Regions from separate parts of the Pelorhabdus sp. sgz311001 genome, predicted to be linked through region 3. Evidence: riboswitches for the same ligand, from Rfam matches in the RefSeq annotation. Region 3 holds a riboswitch; each other region holds the start of a gene.

Region 1 (6,041 bases), on a different contig from region 3:
CGTCGGCGGTGGCGGTATGGCGGAAGTGTACCGTGCTCATGATGAATTACTGGATCGCTATGTGGCAGTCAAGGTATTGCGTTCTCAATTTACATCCAATGAAGAATTTGTGCGGCGTTTTCGCCGGGAAGCGCAGGCGGCGGCAAAATTATCTCATCCTAACATTGTAAATGTTTATGATGTCGGACGAGATGACGATATTTATTATATTGTAATGGAATTTATTTCTGGCGAAACCTTAAAAGAAAAGATTGATCGCGAGGGCATTTTACCTGTGGAGACAGCCGTAAGAATTGCTGATGAAATTGCCCAAGCGCTTGAAAATGCCCATCAAAACCATTTAGTCCACTGTGATATTAAACCTCATAATATTATGGTTACCAGTTCTGGGCGGATTAAGGTTACAGACTTTGGGATTGCCAGAGCTGTCACTTCAGCAACGATGGTTCATACAGGTACAATTATTGGTTCTGTTCATTATTTTTCGCCCGAACAAGCCAAAGGCGCGCCAGTGAGTGCTCAATCGGATATTTATTCGTTAGGTGTAGTTTTGTATGAAATGCTTACAGGCAAAGTTCCCTTTAACGGTGACTCACCAATTGGAATTGCCATACAGCATATTCAAGAAAGGCTAGTTCCGCCGAGCGAAATCAATCCCGATGTTCCGCCGCTTGTAGAAGCGATTGTCATGAAAGCGATGGCAAAATTGCCTGCTGACCGTTTTGCTACAAGCAGTGAAATGATTAATGACTTAAGGCTTTCACAAGGTTATATGCGTGAAGACAGCACAAGGCTTCTGTCGCGTGAAGAGTATCCGACGCAAATGATTTCAGGCATGTCTGAGGCATTAAAAGAAGCTGGTCATGAACCTACGCGTCTTGTGGCAAAAAACGGAGTACAGCCGAAGCCTTATAATAAAAAATTAATTTTAGCTTTTATCGTCTTTTTTATTCTTTGTTTTGCTGGCGGAGCATTTCTCGCTTTCGGTAAATTTTGGAGCGGAGCAGAAGTCACTGTACCTGATGTAACAGGCAAACAGGTTGAACAAGCGAAAAGCATACTGACAAGCCGGAATCTTCGCGTGTCAGTATCCGAAGTGTTTAATGACAAAGTTCCGATGGGGCAGGTCATTTCACAGTCGCCGGAAGCTGGAAGTGTTGTAAAGGAACAAAGAACGATTAATTTGATTGTCAGTCGTGGTGGGGAAATTGCTACAGTTCCTGATTTACGCGGCTTAAATCGTAAAGATGCGGAAGCCGCGCTCAGAAATGCCGGTCTTAAAGTCGGACGGGTTGATGAGCAGAGTTCTTCCGAGGTGCCGGCTGATGCAGTTATCAGTCAGAATCCGCGACCACCGGCACAAGTCGCTAAGGGAACAGCAGTGGATCTTGTAGTCAATAAAAGTGCTGTCAAAAAAGTGACATTGCCTGATTTTAAGGGCGCTCTGCTTTCCACTGTGACAGCGCAGCTGGAAAATCTTAAATTAAAGGCTGGCTCAGTGACTGAGACGGTCAGTGATAAATATCCTGCTGGTACGATTTTGGAACAGAGACCTGCCGCAGGTGCTGAAATTGCGGAAGGAACTGCCGTTGATTTTACTGTTGCGAAAGGCGGCGGAGGCGGTGGGGTAAAACACGGAAGTCTGTCGGTGACTGTGCCGGAAGGGCCAGCACGCCAGACGGTTCAAATTGTTGTTACCGATAGCAATGGACGGCGCGTTGTCTATGAAAATGTTCATAAACCAGGCGATAAGATTGAAAAGCAGTTAGAAGGAACCGGAACAGTTCGGGTTCAGCTTTATATTAATGGTAGCTTGTCACAGGAACAAAATTTATAAGGAGAGATGCTGGTGCTCAGAAGATATCTATGGTAATGACAGGTGTTGTTGTAAAGGCTTATGGCGACTATTACAGTGTCCAGACAAATCAAAAGGTAATTTTATGTACAGTGAAGGGACGAATGAAACAAGAACGGTTTACCTTAGTTGTCGGCGATCAAGTAGATTATAAGGTAACAGGGGAAGGCAAGGGAATCATCGAGAAAATTCATCCCCGCACTTCGCTATTAAAGCGTCCGCTTGTTGCTAATATCAGTCAAGTTGTCGTAACCTTTGCCTGTTGTAATCCTGACTATTCCCTTGATTTGATTGATCGTTTCTTAGTTCTTGTGGAATCGAGTGCACTGCAGCCTATTCTTTGCTTTAATAAAGTGGATCTAGCTGACCGCGATGAGATGGAAGCCGTAGCAGAAATTTATCGCCGTATCGGTTATAAAGTGTTTTTTACCGATGCAAAATCCGAAGCAGGAATTAGCGAATTACGTGCTTTGCTTGATGGTGAAATCACTGTCTTTTCAGGACCAAGCGGTGCCGGAAAGTCTACGTTGCTTAATGCCATTGAATCAGGCTTACTGCTTAAAACGGGGCAGGTAAGTGATAAAATTGGTCGGGGACGCCATACAACGCGTCACGCAGAACTGCTTCCGTTGAAGTCAGGCGGCTTTGTTGTTGATACACCAGGATTTTCCTTTACGGAAATCACTTTGCCGGAGGATACTGTGAAAACCTGCTTTCCCGAGTTTTATGAGTTACCACAAGCATGTAAATTTAGTTCCTGTCTTCATGATAAAGAGCCGCAGTGTCAAGTGAAGGAAGCTGTGGCTCAAGGCAGAATTTCGTCGAGCCGCTATGAAAACTATGTGACAATTCTGCATGAAGCGCAGGCTAATAAGAAGGGATATGGAAAATGAGTACAATAAAAGTAGCTCCTTCAATTTTATCGGCAGATTTTTCTCAGCTTGGCGCTGAAGTAGCGAAGCTGGAGGAAGTGGGAGCCGACTATATTCACATTGATGTTATGGATGGTCATTTTGTTCCGAATTTGACCTTTGGGGCGCCTGTTGTGGCTGCTATTCGTTCTTTTACTAAGCTGCCTTTTGATGTGCATTTGATGGTAGAAAAGCCTGAGGAATATGTAATTCCTTTTGCGAAAGCTGGCGCCGATATTCTAACAGTTCATGCCGAAGCGACAGTGCATCTTCATAAGCTCTTACAGGAAATCCATAAAGAAAATATGAAAACAGGTGTTTCGCTGAACCCGGCAACGCCGCTTTCCCTGATTGAAGAGGTTTTGCCAGATATTGATATGGTATTATTAATGAGTGTAAATCCTGGTTTTGGCGGTCAGGCCTTTATTCCAGCAGTAACCGATAAGATTGCACGTTTGCGCCGCATGATTGAAGAGCGGGATCTCAAAACGGAAATTGAAGTCGATGGTGGCATCAGCCCTGCTAATGCCAATATTGTTACTGCAGCAGGCGCTACGGTTTTAGTCGCTGGATCAGCTGTTTTTTCCGCGAAAGATCAAGCAGCAGTGATTCGCGCTTTAAAAGGCTGCTAAATTTCTTAACGGTGATATGTTCCTGTTTACTATTTATAAAATGAAAAACGCTTAAATCCCTTGGAATGTAAAGGATTTAAGCGTTTTTGTTTTTGAGTTTATCTTGATACTATTATAAATTAAACACGCAATATTTTGAAAGGTTTGACATATATTGTGATAAATGGTATACTAATTATGAAATGTAAAATGATGTATAATGAAAATTGCATAGTTTGGGATAGGTGCCCGCAAGGGCTTAATAGGGAAGTCCGGTGAAGTACCGGCGCGGTCCCGCCACTGTAATAGGGAGTGAGTCCAAAAAATACCACTGAGGCAAACGTCTTGGGAAGGTTTGGATAAACTATGATCTAGAGCCAGGAGAACTGCCTATCTGTCAGTCACCGTTTTTTTACCCACGAGCGATGGGGAGGGGATTAAATGAGAATAATTTATCTTGTGATGCCAAACCTCCCTGTTTTATGCAGGGAGGTTTTTTAGTATTTCCGAGCAGGGTTTAATTAAATATGTCAAAGTAGGTGCCCGCAAGGGCTTAATAGGGAAGTCCGGTGAAGTACCGGCGCGGTCCCGCCACTGTAATAGGGAGTGAGTCCAAAAAAATACCACTGAGACAAACGTCTTGGGAAGGTTTGGATAAACTATGATCTAGAGCCAGGAGAACTGCCTATTTTATAATCACCGCTATACCTGCGAGCGACGGGGAGGGGATTTGGATAATTGACAGATGCTTTTTAGCAAACATTTTAATTATTTTTCAAATCTCTTGACTTTACGTCAGGAGATTTTTTTGTGTGTTTTACCAAATGTACAGTCTCTTGTGTAAATTATGAAAATATTATGGAGGTATCGTGACCATTTTTGCTGCAGCAATGAGTAGTGATAATAAAAAATTTCTCAGCTTGGCTGTTCCATTGATTATTTCTTCCATTTCAACACCACTCCTTGGCGTAGTCGATACGGCTGTCATGGGGCGATTCCCTCAGGCGGCTTATATTGGCGGCGTAGCAATTGCTACTTTGATTTTCAATACTATGTATTGGCGCTTGGTTTTCTTAGGATTAGTACTTCTGGGTTTAGTGCGCAGGCTAGTGGGACAGGAGATAAAAAGACTATTACCTCTGCGCTGTTGCGGCCTATGGCGATTGCTTTTATTTTGGGCGTACTGCTTGTAGTCTTGCAGTATCCAATCAAAATTGCCGCTTTTATGCTAGTGACACCGAGTGATGCTGTCAGGACATTAGCAGAAACCTATTATGATATTCGAATTTGGGGAGCGCCTTTTGTATTGACTGGCTATGTAATAAATGGCTGGCTAGCAGGCATGTCTAAAGTCAAACTGTCCCTGTGTTTACAGATCTTCATGAACATCTTGAATATTTTACTGGTATTACTGTTTGTTCGGATAGGGGGCATGGCTGCCGATGGTGTGGCAACAGCAACCCTCATTTCGGAAATAGCGGCTACGGTCCTAGGGCTTGTTTTGATTTACCATATCAAAGAAGTGTCAATTACCGGGATTTCCTTGGCGATATTATGTAATATAGCGGCGTTCACCGCCATGATGAAGGTCAATAGGGATTTATTTATACGAACAGTATGCCTCTTGTCAGTATATAATCTGATGGCTATATACGGCATGCGATATGGGGAGGTTGTACTAGCGGCTAATGCTGTATTGATGCAAATTCATTTTGTTATGGCCAATTTGCTCGGCGGGATCGGCAATACCGCTACAATATTAGTGGGGAAAGCCATAGGAGGAAAAGATGGTAAGTTGTACAAAAGTACAGTCCAATTAACTGCATTTTGGGGCTGGGTTACAGCATTTCTTTTGTTTGGCGGGGTTTGTTTATTTAAAAACGCGGTGATTGGACTTTTTACTAATCTTAGTGAAGTGAAGCAACTAGCTGACATGTATATATATTGGGTCGGTCTATTTCCTTTGAGCGCTGTTTGGGGGCTGCAGCTTTATGGCATTTTTGCAGGCGCAACATTGTCGACTCCTATCAGGAATTCTATGCTCTATTCGCTATTGGGCTGTCTCATTGTTTTTTTATTAGGAGAACCATTATTAGGAAACCATGGCATATGGTTGGCCTTTACGGTATTCAGCCTGGGAAGATCGATATTTCTTTGGATCTATTTACCAGGGCTTAACAAAAAAGTTGCAGTCATTGCAGAAAAATAAAAAGAAGCGTTGATAAAAAGAAGCGTTGTTCCCAAATAACAATATAGCTAAAACAAAGGAGCGGGTGTCTTGACTAAAAAACAATTTATGCAGCGTTTGCTGCAAATGGGCATTACCCTTATTGGCGTAAGCTTTCTGACATTTTGCCTAATGTATCTTTCACCAGGGGATCCAGTAGCTATGCTGCTAGAGGTAGGAGATACCATTGTGTCGGAAGAAACAATTGCGGAGACAAGGGCTCAGTTAGGTCTCTATCAACCATTTCATGTTCAGTATTTTCGTTGGGTTACTGGTGTCTTACAAGGCGATATGGGCATGTCCTATTCGGCAAAAATGCCTGTAGCTGAGCGGCTCTGGCAATGTTTGCCTGGTACATTGGCGCTAGCAGGTTCAGCTCTTGTTATGATGCTACTTATTTCAGTGCCTTGCGGTATTCTTTCCGCTGTATATAGAAA
Region 2 (6,041 bases), on a different contig from region 3:
TTATTCCCTACAATCTTTTGCACAAAATCACTCACTGTCGCAAAAGGGCAAATAGCACACCAGAATCGTCCCATCAAAAGAAAAATCAGCGGAATCAGTGGCCACCACAGTACCCAGGTTAATGCAGTGCCAAAATTTTCATGGGCGCTGACAGGGCCAAAAAACAATTCATATGTGATAAAAGCAAAAATAATCACAACAGGAATTTGAAAAATTCCTGGGTACCATTTGCTTTTTAATATGGCTTTTAACAAGTTATTGCCTTTGGTTTCAGGTATTTTCGTCTCCATCTATCTCACACTCCCTGGCCTTTCAGCTTAGTATATTTCATAATTCCAGCAACAAGGATGACTGCTGAAATAGCTCCACCAAATCCATAGAGAACAGGCCAAGGATTGTCGTTTTCAGCCTCCTTTTTGCCGTGTCCATTATGATTCATGTTGTTCATATCATGGCTATTTTGTGAATCAGATGTCATAGAATTCATATCATGACCATTATGGTCATTGGGTGACATAGTCCCCATATTGTGACTACCTTGTGACTCATGCGTCATGGAGTTCATATCATGACCGCTCATCGAATCTTGCGTCATGTTCCCCATCTCATGCTTTGGTTGCTCCACACTAGTTGCAGCAAAAGTATTCATCGTAGACATACCAAGCAGAAGTAAGGTTGCAAAACTAATTACCAAAAAACTACCCCGTCTTTTAAATATATTAATCAATTAACAAACCTCCTCATTCATAGCATTCAATGCCTATCATCGTTATTCAGTCTTTTGCATTGTGCTGTGGTCCATTGAGTTATGATTCATATTACTGTGATCGACTTGCTGCGTCGTGCTCTGATTCGTTGCCGGCATTTGATTGCTTGCTGAATTTCCACATCCCGCTAAAAAGAATCCTAAAGTAAAAACTAATACGGCGCTTACAACATAAAACTTTTTCATAAAAAACTTTCCTCCACGTGACTGATTAATAAACAATGACTTTTGATTCACTCGTTATCCGCATTCTTACTGCCCCTATTATATCTATCAATTATGAATTTCTTATGAATGTATTGTGAACTTCTCGTGCTATTTGAAAATCAAAACAACCAAACTAGTTCCCTTTCGTCCACTACACTTGCCATGTTTTCTCTTTATTTTGATATTCTTTTGTATACGGCCGGTGCTAAGATCAAACTGTTGAATAATTTGCGCTTTTCGCAGTTCTTTGTTGACATCGCTAATGGTTTGGTTTATTCTGTAACAGAATTCCATATCGTCTTAATAGGTGCCCACTCGGGCTTAATAGGGAAGATTGGTGCAATGCCAACACGGTCCCGCCGCTGTAATGGGGAGCTATTCTACAATTTAGCCACTGGAAAAAGATTTCTGGGAAGGCGTAGAATACGATGAACCGAAGTCAGAAGAACTGCCTATTTTATAGTCACCGTTTTACCCACGAGCGATGGGGAGGCGATTTGCACTTTTTTCTATTCAGCAAGTTGACACTCTTTCCTTATAGCAAGAGTGTTTTTTTACTATTATTCGCTCGAAAAAATCGGGAGGTTACATTGAATGAATTTGGAAGTCCTTGCAATTATCTCGCTGGGTTTTGTTCTCGGAGCAAGACACGCGATTGATTGGGATCACATTGCTGCTATTACCGACTTTGTTGGTGCTGAGAAATCTAAAAAAAAGGGATTTCTTTTGTCGTTATACTATATAATTGGTCATGCTTTAGTGAATTTGTTTTTTGGTGGAGCTGCCATTGTATTAGGCCAATCAGTTCCATCATGGATAGATACAGTAATGGAACGAGTTGTTGGAGTAACATTAATTACTTTGGGATTATGGCTGATTGTGATTCTTATTCAAAATAGAAAAGAATCTATTTTCATTAATAGATGGCAGCTATTATTCAATGTCCTACAAAAAGTCTACTACTGGCTAAAGGTTAAAATAACCGGAAAAGCTACTGAAAGAGACATGCAACCAATTGCTCTAGGACCTGGTAGTGCTTGCGGTGTCGGGATCATCCATGGTATCGGAGGAGAAACCGCCTCGCAAATTTTATTATTTACCACCGCTGCTGGTGCAGGAACACTTACCCTTGGACTAACAGCCGTCTTTGCCTTTATATCAGGTTTATTTTCCTGTCAAATTATAATGGTTTTATTTTTGCTAAATGGCTACGGACAAGCAACTAGGAACCCCAAAGTTTATAAGGGATTAGCGATTGCTACATCTTTATATAGTATTGCAGTAGGTACAATCTTCCTATTAGGTGCCAGTGATCTTCTGCCTCCGCTCGAATTTTTCTAACTAAATTCAGTCTTAAAATTTATAAAAAATGCTATGACAAAAGAGAGTACCCCTATCCAACTTGATACTATTGGATAGGGGTACTCTCTTTCAAGGAATATTGAAGAAACGATGAATAACTCATGCTATTTAAAAGATATTTCCTAAGAATTGAACGATAAAGAGCAGCCCCTTAAAGAAAAGGGCTGCTCTCGTATACGTTTCGTTACTTATTAGAGCTATGGTGTCCTGCATGTTCGTTATTACCATCTTGCTGCGTATCTGCTGGAGGAGGACTTACTGTCTCGTTTATGGTTCGCTAGCAGGCTGCGCCACAACTTCTGTCATCATTCCACCATCTTCATGGTCTAAGATATGGCAATGGAGCATCCAATTTCCTGCCTCTTTCATGACAAAAGCCACATCTACATACTGTCCAGCTGGGACATTCACCGTATCCTTCCACATTTCTCGGTCTGGCACCTGTCCATTCTGTGACACGATTTGGAAATAGGCGCCGTGAACATGGATAGGGTGATCCATCAGGTGCATTCCCTGGGTGTCTTTATTCCAAAATCGCACTTTGACTACTTGGCCCACCGTTACCTTTATTGGATCTGTATTGGGAAACACTTTTCCGTTGATGGTCCACTGCATCTTACTCGCCCCATCTTGGGGCATAGACATCGCCATAGCATGTCCCGCATGCTGCATTCCAGCCATACTGCCACCTGTCATGCTAGCCATATCCATCCTTGAACCTAATTCCAGTGTAAAGTCAGGCGATTCATCCTGCATACCAGCAAACGCTCGCGATACAGGCGGCACAAAGGGAGATATTACTGGTGCTACCGCCTTCCCTTCGTAGACAATCGGCACAATCATGCCTAGTTCGGGGCGTTCACTAATCAAGCGATATTGCTGACCAGCTATTCCTACCGCTGCCACTTCCACGTCTATCCGCTCACCAGGGGCTAGCGTGACGGTATCTGTCATGTAAGGATCCACTAAAGGATGTCCATCCGTATGGGTCACTCTAAAACGATGCCCTGGCAGTTGAAGGGTATGATAGGCAGCTGTCGATGCATTAATGAGCCGTAATTTATGGAGTTCTCCCTGACGAAAGACTAAAGGAGGAATCGCATCTCCGGTCTTGCCATTCACGGTCTCTATATTGCCATACCGTTCCATGTCGCCCCGCGCGGTACCATCTAAGCGCTTGCCATTCGCATCTAGGTACCAATCGTCCAAAACCAAGATATGGTCACCGCTATATTTACGATCCGCTGCTGTCTTCACAATAAAAGGTGCATACAGCCCCATATCTACTTGAGTCACTACTGGGCGATAATGCGAGTGATACCAATATGTACCTGACTCATTCGCGGTGAACTCATAACGGAAGGGCTCGCCTGGCTTAATGACCCGGCTGGGTCCGTCTTGATCATTTGGCACCAATAGCCCATGCCAATGAATATTCGTGACAACTGGAAGGTGATTTACACCTTCCACGACAACTCGTTCTCCTTCCTGTACTATAATCGGCGTTCCCGGCACACTGCCGTTATAGCTCCATACCCGTGTAGACAGTCCCGGTCTTAGTTCCCAATTGGCTTCTTTGAGTTCTAGTCTTACGTCAGCCGCTTGTGCCGTAGCTGTCGCTATGAATACTGTCAGTGCTGTCGTAACAACCTGTTTTCTCCAATTCATCCAGCCTCTCACTTTCCTGTCCTCCTCCCCTACCTACGATTTGCTTACTACTTTTACTCTATTTTTGACTTTTCCTGCTCACTATTGAAAGATGGTACAGGCATTCTATCCAGTTTATCTGCAATCCGCTTTACTGACTTGGTAATGCTAGTCAACAAATAAAAGAAATATATCACTATTACCAGATAAATCACCATAAAAACGAATCCAAATCCACCCATCATGCTGCCATACATCATGTGTATCACTCCTTTTTATTTGGTAATCGCACTTATCTTTATTATAATAATAAACATGTTATTTCAACAAAATTTTTGTTTCTTTATTTTTCCAAAACTTTATACTAAAAGGCTCAAATCTAAGCAACGAGTATAAAGGTTGCCTAGCATCACACGACACTAGGCAACCCTTTTATATAAACCCTGGGAAAACTAGCGCTTCCCCAGAGATGGAGGGGCACTACTGCGCTGCGTGATGCGCATTGTGATCCATTGTTGCAGGCGTTTGATTTGTCGATGGCGCTTGCGTACCATCTACTTTTATTTCATCAGTTGCGTTATTCACTAAATCAGACATCATCTGTTTAAATTCTGGATCACTTGCCAGCATTTGTTTCATCATAGTTTGTATTTGAGGCTGTTTCATCATGGCTTTCATCGTTTGTTGCATTTCCGGGCTTGCCATCATTTCACCGCACTGCTTTTGCATATCCGGTGAATTCATCATGTCTGGACTCATGGCCCCGCTTTGCATCATCATGCTCGATTCGGTTCCGGGTTCCGCCTTTTGCGCTGTATTTCCAATCGAATTGATCCCGAAAGTCACGCCTAATACCGATACCGTAATCAATCCGCCAATCATCAAGCTTGCCATTTTATTTTTCATCATTTTTTTCACTCCTATTTTTATTTGACTTATTTTTTCTTTTATACAAAACTCCCACTCACTCATATCAAATACCAGTTCACATCGTTTAAGTATACGCTTTACCTTAACAGCAGCAATCCCTATATATGAGGCATGACCTCTTTATTTTGCCGCCTTGGGATCATCCACCTGCTCTTGCTTTTTATGTCCCATTCCCTTCATCATGAACAGATGCATCAACGGGCATAAAAGAAATACTAGGTAACTGGCCGTCCCTTCATAACCGCTTATCTTTAATAACAGAACCGCTGCTATAGGGGGCAAGCAGCAGACAAACATCATGAGCATATGTTTTAGGCTGTTGCCGCAGTTTTGTTGCAGCCCTTGAGTAGTGTTGCTAGGCTGAGATTGTTTACAACATCCCATCTTTGATTCCTCCTTGGCTATGCGTGCATAACATACAGCATCGCTGCAAACGCGAGTGTCCATGCTCCCCATTGCAATATTTTCAAAACCACTTGTTGCCCTGGCGTATAAGTTTCTTTCACTTCTTCTGGCATATCCAATTGTTTATTCGGTTCCATGATGCATCCCTCTCTCTGCTTGCTACTGCACTTGGATTGCTTTTATCATACCAAACCTTTATGAAGAAACTATGAAGAACTATTGAAGAACTTCTGCTTTTTCACTTTGCTGTCAACATTGTTTCTAAGCATTTGATAAACTACCATTTCCGATCAGCACCTCCACCACCAGATGAGCCGCCTCCATATCCTAGAAGATGCAGGTTATACGGTAAGAGAATAAACCAATTTATAAAAAAAAGCTGCCGACTCTGGCAGCTTTTCTGGATTTATAGGATTTTTAACGATATTGTATAACGGTAAACATACCACCTAATTCTTTGATCATATTATTAGCGGTATGATGCGGAATATGACAATGAAGGGGCCAATTGCCCGGGTTATTCGTCATAAATTCAATATCCCAAGTTTCTCCTGAAGCTACAGCAATGGTATTCTTTTTCATTCTGGCGCATTCTCCAATTGGATTGCCATCAGCGGCAGTCACGATAAACTGATGGCCATGTAAATGAATCGGATGTTCCATCATGGCTGGATTGGCAAAACGAATGCGAACTCGTTCACCAAACGATACTTCGAGCGGTGTC
Region 3 (6,041 bases):
ACAGCAGTTTCGCGCTCCTCAAAAAACCGTGCCTGCAAAACGCCCTCTTCCATCCATTCCAAAGCAAACTGCCCAACACGCCGACAGAGCTCTGTCGGCGTGTCCGTTACTAAGAGTCGTCCCTTTTCGAGAATAGCCACACGATCACAAAGCGCTTCTGCTTCCTCAATATAATGTGTTGTAAGAAGTACAGTCAAACCAGACTGATTGAGACTGCGAATCAGGTCCCAAAGTTTACGTCGTACCTGCGGATCAAGGCCCACTGTCGGTTCATCTAAAAAGAGAATTTTGGGTTCGTGCAGCAAAGCTCTGGCAATCATCAGCCGCCGTTTCATGCCGCCAGAAAAGGTTTGAACCATATCGTCAGACCGAGTATCTAATTCGACAAAAGCAAGCAACTCATCAATTTTCTTATGGCGAACCTCTTTAGGAATATGATGCAAACGCCCATGAAGCTCTAGGTTTTCCCACGCCGTAAGGTCCGAATCGAGATTAAAATGCTGCGGTACAACACCAATCAAAGCCTTTATGGCAATGGAGTCTGTCGCAATAGGTTCTTTTTGAATCAAAACAGAACCTTCTTGATAGGATGTCAGCATTGTTAGAATCCGGATCAAAGTGGTCTTGCCAGCGCCATTGGGGCCTAGCAAACCGAAAATTTCACCATCGCCAATGGAAAGATTCAAATGGTCAATGGCTCGCCTTTGCCCATACTGTTTTACAAGTTCGCAAATTTCAATCATAGTGTCTCCTCATTTCCTTTCGCCAGCGAACGGGCCAGTGATAAGGGCCTACCTGTTTCATCAAGCCAGATATCGGCCTCAATCCGAAACACTTCCCGCAACATCTGCTTGGTAATTACATCGGCAGGCGAACCAGCGCTATATAAAGCGCCGCTACTCAGCACAGCAATCTGATCAGAATATCGTGCTGCATGATTCATATCATGAAGTACCATGATAACAGTAATTTTTTCTTCCCGATTGAGTCTGGCAATGAGTTCGAGAATTTCTAACTGATGAGAAATATCAAGATACGTTGTCGGTTCATCAAGCAGCAAGAGACGTGGTTTTTGGGCTAAAGCCATCGCCAACCAAACTCTCTGACGTTCACCGCCCGAAAGAGTTGCCACAATCCGGTCAGCTAACTTTGTCAGCTGCGTTGTTTCGATCGCCCATTCAATAAAAGATGCATCTTCTTTTTGCGTATTTTTCCACCAACGTTGATGAGGAAAGCGACCATAACTAATTAAATCACGCACTGTCAAATCACTGGGAGCACTCGGCGTCTGCGGCAATACAGCCATAATTCGGGCCAACTCTGCTGCCGAAACAGCATAAAGCTCCTTGCCATCAAGCAGAATTTTTCCCTGCTGCGGTTTTAAAGCACGCGATAAGGTTTTTAAAAAGGTACTCTTGCCAGACCCATTTGGCCCAATAATCGAAACGATCGTACCTTCTTGAATCCTCAAAGATAAATCCTGGAACAAAAGTTTCGCGCCAAACTGAACGGTTACATTCTGCGCTATAAGCATTACGGTTCCCTCCTTAATAGATAGAGGAAAAAGGGAGCGCCAGCAAAAGCCATAATAATGCCCACAGGCAGTTCCACTGGCGCAAAAACCGTTCGGGCCATTGTATCGCTAAAAGTCACAACCGCCGCACCTAGTAACGCGGAAGCAGGCAGCACATAACGATAATCAGAACCAATAAGCAGTCTTGCTGCGTGCGGCACTACCAGGCCCACAAAGCCAAGCAACCCAGCTACACTGACAGCGCTAGCCGCTAGCAGCGCGGCCACAGCAGTGAGTAAGAGACGCGTTCTCTCGACAGCAAGTCCCAAACCAGCAGCCACTTCATCGCCAAGTTCTAATACATTTAAGCTACGTGTACTGAAAAAAGCCACGAGAGAGCCAAGTACCGTGTAAGGCAGCATGGCATAAAAATGGGGCCAGCTTCTTGCCGATAGCCCGCCAACCATCCACATGAGAGCGCCATGAACCCGATCACTAAAGAAGACTAATAAACCAGCAATGCCTGCTCCCAGAAAAGCCGAAACAGCTACACCCGCTAAAATAATCCGTACCGGACGAATGCCGCCTTTCCAGGCCAAAATATAAATTGCCATCGTCGCCGCCATAGCACCGCAAAAAGCTACTGGCGTGAGTAAATACTCCCAGTGAGGAAATAAAATCAAAATTAAAATACCAGCAAGGCCAGCCCCAGAGGAAACGCCAATAATGTGGGGATCTGCCAAAGGACTTTTCATGATCGACTGCAAAATAGCCCCAGATAAGGCTAGATTCAGTCCCACTAAAGCTCCTACAAGTGTGCGCGGCAATCGAATATTAAAAATAATCGGATTTCCCGCCCCTTGCGAAAAAAGCGTTGTAACAATTTCCTGCCAGGAAATTGTTACAGCGCCTGTAGCTAAACTATAGACAAAGGAAGCGGCAAAAGCCAAAACAAGCAAAGCTAAAACAAGTACGCGACGCCCAAGTCGACCATCGCCAGCAGAAAAGTTTTGTTTATTGAACACGGCCATACACCTCAGGATAGACGATTTTAGCCATATATTCTACAGCATCAGGAATCTTTAGACCAGGATTGAGCAAAAACAAATCAGACGGCAAAAAGTAAACCTTCTGGTTTTTCACAGCAGAGAGAGTACTCCAAGCTGGATTACTTTCTACATCGCTTTTCATCCTTGCGCCAATTTCCGCGGCATTGCCCATGGTGACCACAAAAACCATATCAGGATTGGAATCCACCAGTTTTTCTAAACTATAAGGCACATTATCACTGTCTTTATCAGGCGCCGTCGTTCCTGAAGCAACATTGACAAGGCCCAGACGTTTCGCTATACTGCCAGCAATCGTATTATCAAGCTCGACTGTTACACTTTTCGACGTAGCATGCAAAATCGCCACCTTCAACGGCGGTCCCTGCGGCACTTTTGCTTTTATGGCGCTGATTTTGTCTTGAATGGATTGCACTAATTGAGAAGCTTTGCTCTCCGTCCCGACAATCTTACCAAGTAAAGTAATCGTTGTCAGCGTATCTTCTAACGTCTTATATTTCAAAAGCAAAACCGGAATGTGATTACTTTCTAGCGTTGGCAAAAGCTTTTCATGCATTCCCTGCACGGCAATAACTAGATCCGGTTGCAACGCCATTACTTTTTCTAAATTCACATTATAGACAAAGCCGACTTCCGGCACAGAAGCAGCAGCCTCTGGCACCGATTCCGTTTTAGAACTAGGCCTGCCTGCGGCTTTCCCATCGACAGAATACAATAGATCTAAAAAAGAGGTAGAAAGCACTACGACTTTTTCCGGTTTTTTCGTTAAAGTAACTGTGCGTCCAGCATTGTCTTGTATGGTTAAATAATTCCCATCTTTCCCTTGATCGGCAGATTTTTGCGCACCACAGCCGGCAAAGAAAAGTGCTGCCACGCCACAAAGGAGTGCCAGCAAAAACATATACTTTTTCATTGCAGTCTCTTCCTTTCGCTGCTCCGTTAGATGCAGGAAGCGATTAGCCTCGTCTTGCTACAATGGTTGATAAATAGTTCAGTTTATGATCATCATTCAGATCAGACAAGTTATGTACCACTTGTTCGCCGTCTAGGCCGCAGCGGCTGATCATGACTGCTTGTTTGGCCAAGCCATGACGTTTTAATTTTTCCAAAACTTGCGGGAAATTTTTATAAACTTTCATAAGCACTACATTATCGGCTGTAGCGAAAGCCTGTTCCATTTTTTCTTCTTCCATCGTAGCTGGAATAATATTCAGTACATCGTCCCCTTCGACGATAGGATAACCTAATTTGCTGCCAATGGCGCAGAAAGCCGTAATGCCAGGAATCGTTTCAATGGGATGGCCACAGTCTTTTAACAGTCTGTATACATAAATATAAGTACTGTAGAACATAGGATCGCCCAAAGTTAAAAAAACAACCGTCTTTCCTTCATCTAAATAGTTCACGATCGTTTCCTTATTACTAGCCCAGGCATCATTCAATTGAATTTGGTCGGAAACCATAGGAAATACAAGAGTTGCAATTTCAGCCGTGTCCTTAATATAAGGTTTAGCAATTGTAAGCGCCACACTGCCTTCTTTCTTCTCCGTTTTTGGCGCAATAATAATATCAGCCGACTTAATCAAATTAATCGCTTTTAATGTAAGAAGCTCCGGATCTCCAGGGCCTACGCCCACACCATAAAAAATACCTGCCATTGCAAAAACCTCCATAAATTAAAAATAGGTCATAAAAAAACCTTTCTTAAAGCAAGAAAGGTCTTATTTCAAAAGAGCGCTGAAATCAAAAATCCTGGCTTTTGGCCAGGAAAAAAAAGATCGAACTCTTTAATCCCCTCCCCATCGCTCGTGGGTTAAAACGGTGATTGTTAAACAGGCAGTTCTCCTGACTCTGGATCATCGCTCATCCAAACCTTCCCAAGACAATCGTCTCAGTGGCATTTTCTGGTTTCGCTTCCCATTACAGTGGCGGGACCGCGCCGGCCTTGCACCGGACTTCCCTATTAAGCCCTATGGGCACCTATTTCAATCTTATGCAATTATGAAATAACAGTTAATGTAACTTATTTATATCACTTGTTTGCAAAAAAGTCAAACAAATCCGACTAGAACTACAAGTATGCCCAGCTCTCTATAAATAGAAAAACTGGGCTTTTTGCAGCTATTTGCCGCAGCACTTTTTGTATTTTTTCCCACTATTACAAGGGCAAGGATCATTGCGGCCTACCTTCACTGGCGCCACTTCACTCATGCTGCTCAGTTCCTGACAAGGCTGCAATTTCGCCGATTCATCCTCCACAAGTTCTACCGGTTTATACCCCTTCAACACCCACATGCGCGTCTGATTATGAAGCGCTGCCACATAGGGAAGCAAGGTATCTTGAAAAGATTCACTAGGAAACTCATACCCTTTTGACAAGTAAGCTAAGAGATCGCCACTGCCTTTACTATTGTTGATAATATAAAAACAATCTTCGGCTAATGCCGCCGCCTCTTCCCGATTGAGCGAATAGCACTCTTTCATAAACCGCAGGAAATTCTCTGAAGCAGAGTTTTTATCAACAAAACCGGGTTTACCAGCCTTCACAAATTGCTGCTTTAAAAAGGAGCAGTAAGGAAGTTCAGCACGACTTTTCTGTTCTCCTAGAATATAGGCCCGATCTTTTACACGATAATCGGCATAAACCTCTTTATCAATTACAATTTGACCATAGCAAGCCGCAGCTTCAGCAATGACCGCTAAGTAACGAGAAATATCCGCTTTCGCCGCAATTCCCTTTTCCTCTACTAATGCTACAAGCTGATCTTTTTCCAACAAACCATAATAATAAAGTAAACCTTGTGTAGCATAAATCCACTCAGTATTCTGTCTGATCATTTCATAAAGCTTGCCTTCATTTAAAGACTGAAAAGCCTGCTTCACACCAGTAGGAATCCAAAAAATCGTCTTCTCATCACAAGTACCAGTGCCTAAAAAGCCATAGCTTTTAAAATATCGAATAAAGTCAAGTCGTATTTTCGTGGTATAGAAGTTTACTTCTTGCGTGGCAAATCGTTTAAACCACCGCCACCGCTCTTCATCAAAAATCAGCGTCGCTGCCTCAGCAACGCCCGCTGGAATCGCCATAACAAGTAAATCGGCAAGCTCCTGTTTCTTCAAGTTGCTAGCATTCTTAACCTTTAAATTTATCCGTATTTCCGTCAATTCATCCTTGGTCAAATATCCTAAGTAACTCGTGAGTTCTTCCGGTCCACTCACCGCGCGCCATAAACGCTCTGCTAACTTTTTCTCCTGACGCTGAGCCTCTTCTATCACCTGATGCAAGGCTTCGGCTGTTTCATCGGCTGCTTCGCAGCGGATATCTTTCGAGTCTTTCTCGCTCACTTTCGTTCCTCCCATATTCATCACACAAACTACTTGGCGAATATCTTTCTCAACTCTATAGATTGTACACCATTTCACCGAGAATTGCCAAGTCATAAACAGGAAAAAAATACCAA

Evidence for each region. A riboswitch is a leader RNA that binds a small molecule or an ion and turns the genes downstream of it on or off. The one in region 3 is predicted to bind cobalamin.
Region 1: it holds a riboswitch for cobalamin, as region 3 does, so the genes downstream of both, AC0MXB_RS04880 (hypothetical protein) here and cobI (precorrin-2 C(20)-methyltransferase) in region 3, are expected to answer to the same signal.
Region 2: it holds a riboswitch for cobalamin, as region 3 does, so the genes downstream of both, AC0MXB_RS00565 (HoxN/HupN/NixA family nickel/cobalt transporter) here and cobI (precorrin-2 C(20)-methyltransferase) in region 3, are expected to answer to the same signal.

The regions. Positions count from the first base shown of each region.
Region 1 is NZ_JBVXUT010000001.1:935,962-942,002, forward strand. Features, by position in the region: gene pknB (Stk1 family PASTA domain-containing Ser/Thr kinase) at 1-1,837, shown strand, start outside; gene rsgA (ribosome small subunit-dependent GTPase A) at 1,867-2,748, shown strand; gene rpe (ribulose-phosphate 3-epimerase) at 2,745-3,398, shown strand; cobalamin riboswitch at 3,604-3,785, shown strand; cobalamin riboswitch at 3,898-4,080, shown strand; gene AC0MXB_RS04880 (hypothetical protein) at 4,247-4,570, shown strand; gene AC0MXB_RS04885 (MATE family efflux transporter) at 4,456-5,586, shown strand; gene nikB (nickel ABC transporter permease) at 5,674-6,041, shown strand, end outside.
Region 2 is NZ_JBVXUT010000001.1:84,737-90,777, reverse strand. Features, by position in the region: gene AC0MXB_RS00580 (4Fe-4S binding protein) at 1-290, opposite strand, end outside; gene AC0MXB_RS00575 (hypothetical protein) at 296-595, opposite strand; gene AC0MXB_RS00570 (hypothetical protein) at 770-952, opposite strand; cobalamin riboswitch at 1,262-1,443, shown strand; gene AC0MXB_RS00565 (HoxN/HupN/NixA family nickel/cobalt transporter) at 1,568-2,314, shown strand; gene AC0MXB_RS00560 (multicopper oxidase family protein) at 2,603-4,015, opposite strand; gene AC0MXB_RS00555 (hypothetical protein) at 4,057-4,242, opposite strand; gene AC0MXB_RS00550 (hypothetical protein) at 4,463-4,891, opposite strand; gene AC0MXB_RS00545 (DUF2933 domain-containing protein) at 5,033-5,296, opposite strand; gene AC0MXB_RS00540 (hypothetical protein) at 5,314-5,454, opposite strand; gene AC0MXB_RS00535 (multicopper oxidase family protein) at 5,735-6,041, opposite strand, start outside.
Region 3 is NZ_JBVXUT010000003.1:87,213-93,253, forward strand. Features, by position in the region: gene AC0MXB_RS09265 (ABC transporter ATP-binding protein) at 1-743, opposite strand, end outside; gene AC0MXB_RS09270 (ABC transporter ATP-binding protein) at 740-1,534, opposite strand; gene AC0MXB_RS09275 (FecCD family ABC transporter permease) at 1,534-2,544, opposite strand; gene AC0MXB_RS09280 (ABC transporter substrate-binding protein) at 2,528-3,493, opposite strand; gene cobI (precorrin-2 C(20)-methyltransferase) at 3,537-4,238, opposite strand; cobalamin riboswitch at 4,399-4,579, opposite strand; gene AC0MXB_RS09290 (YecA family protein) at 4,702-5,925, opposite strand.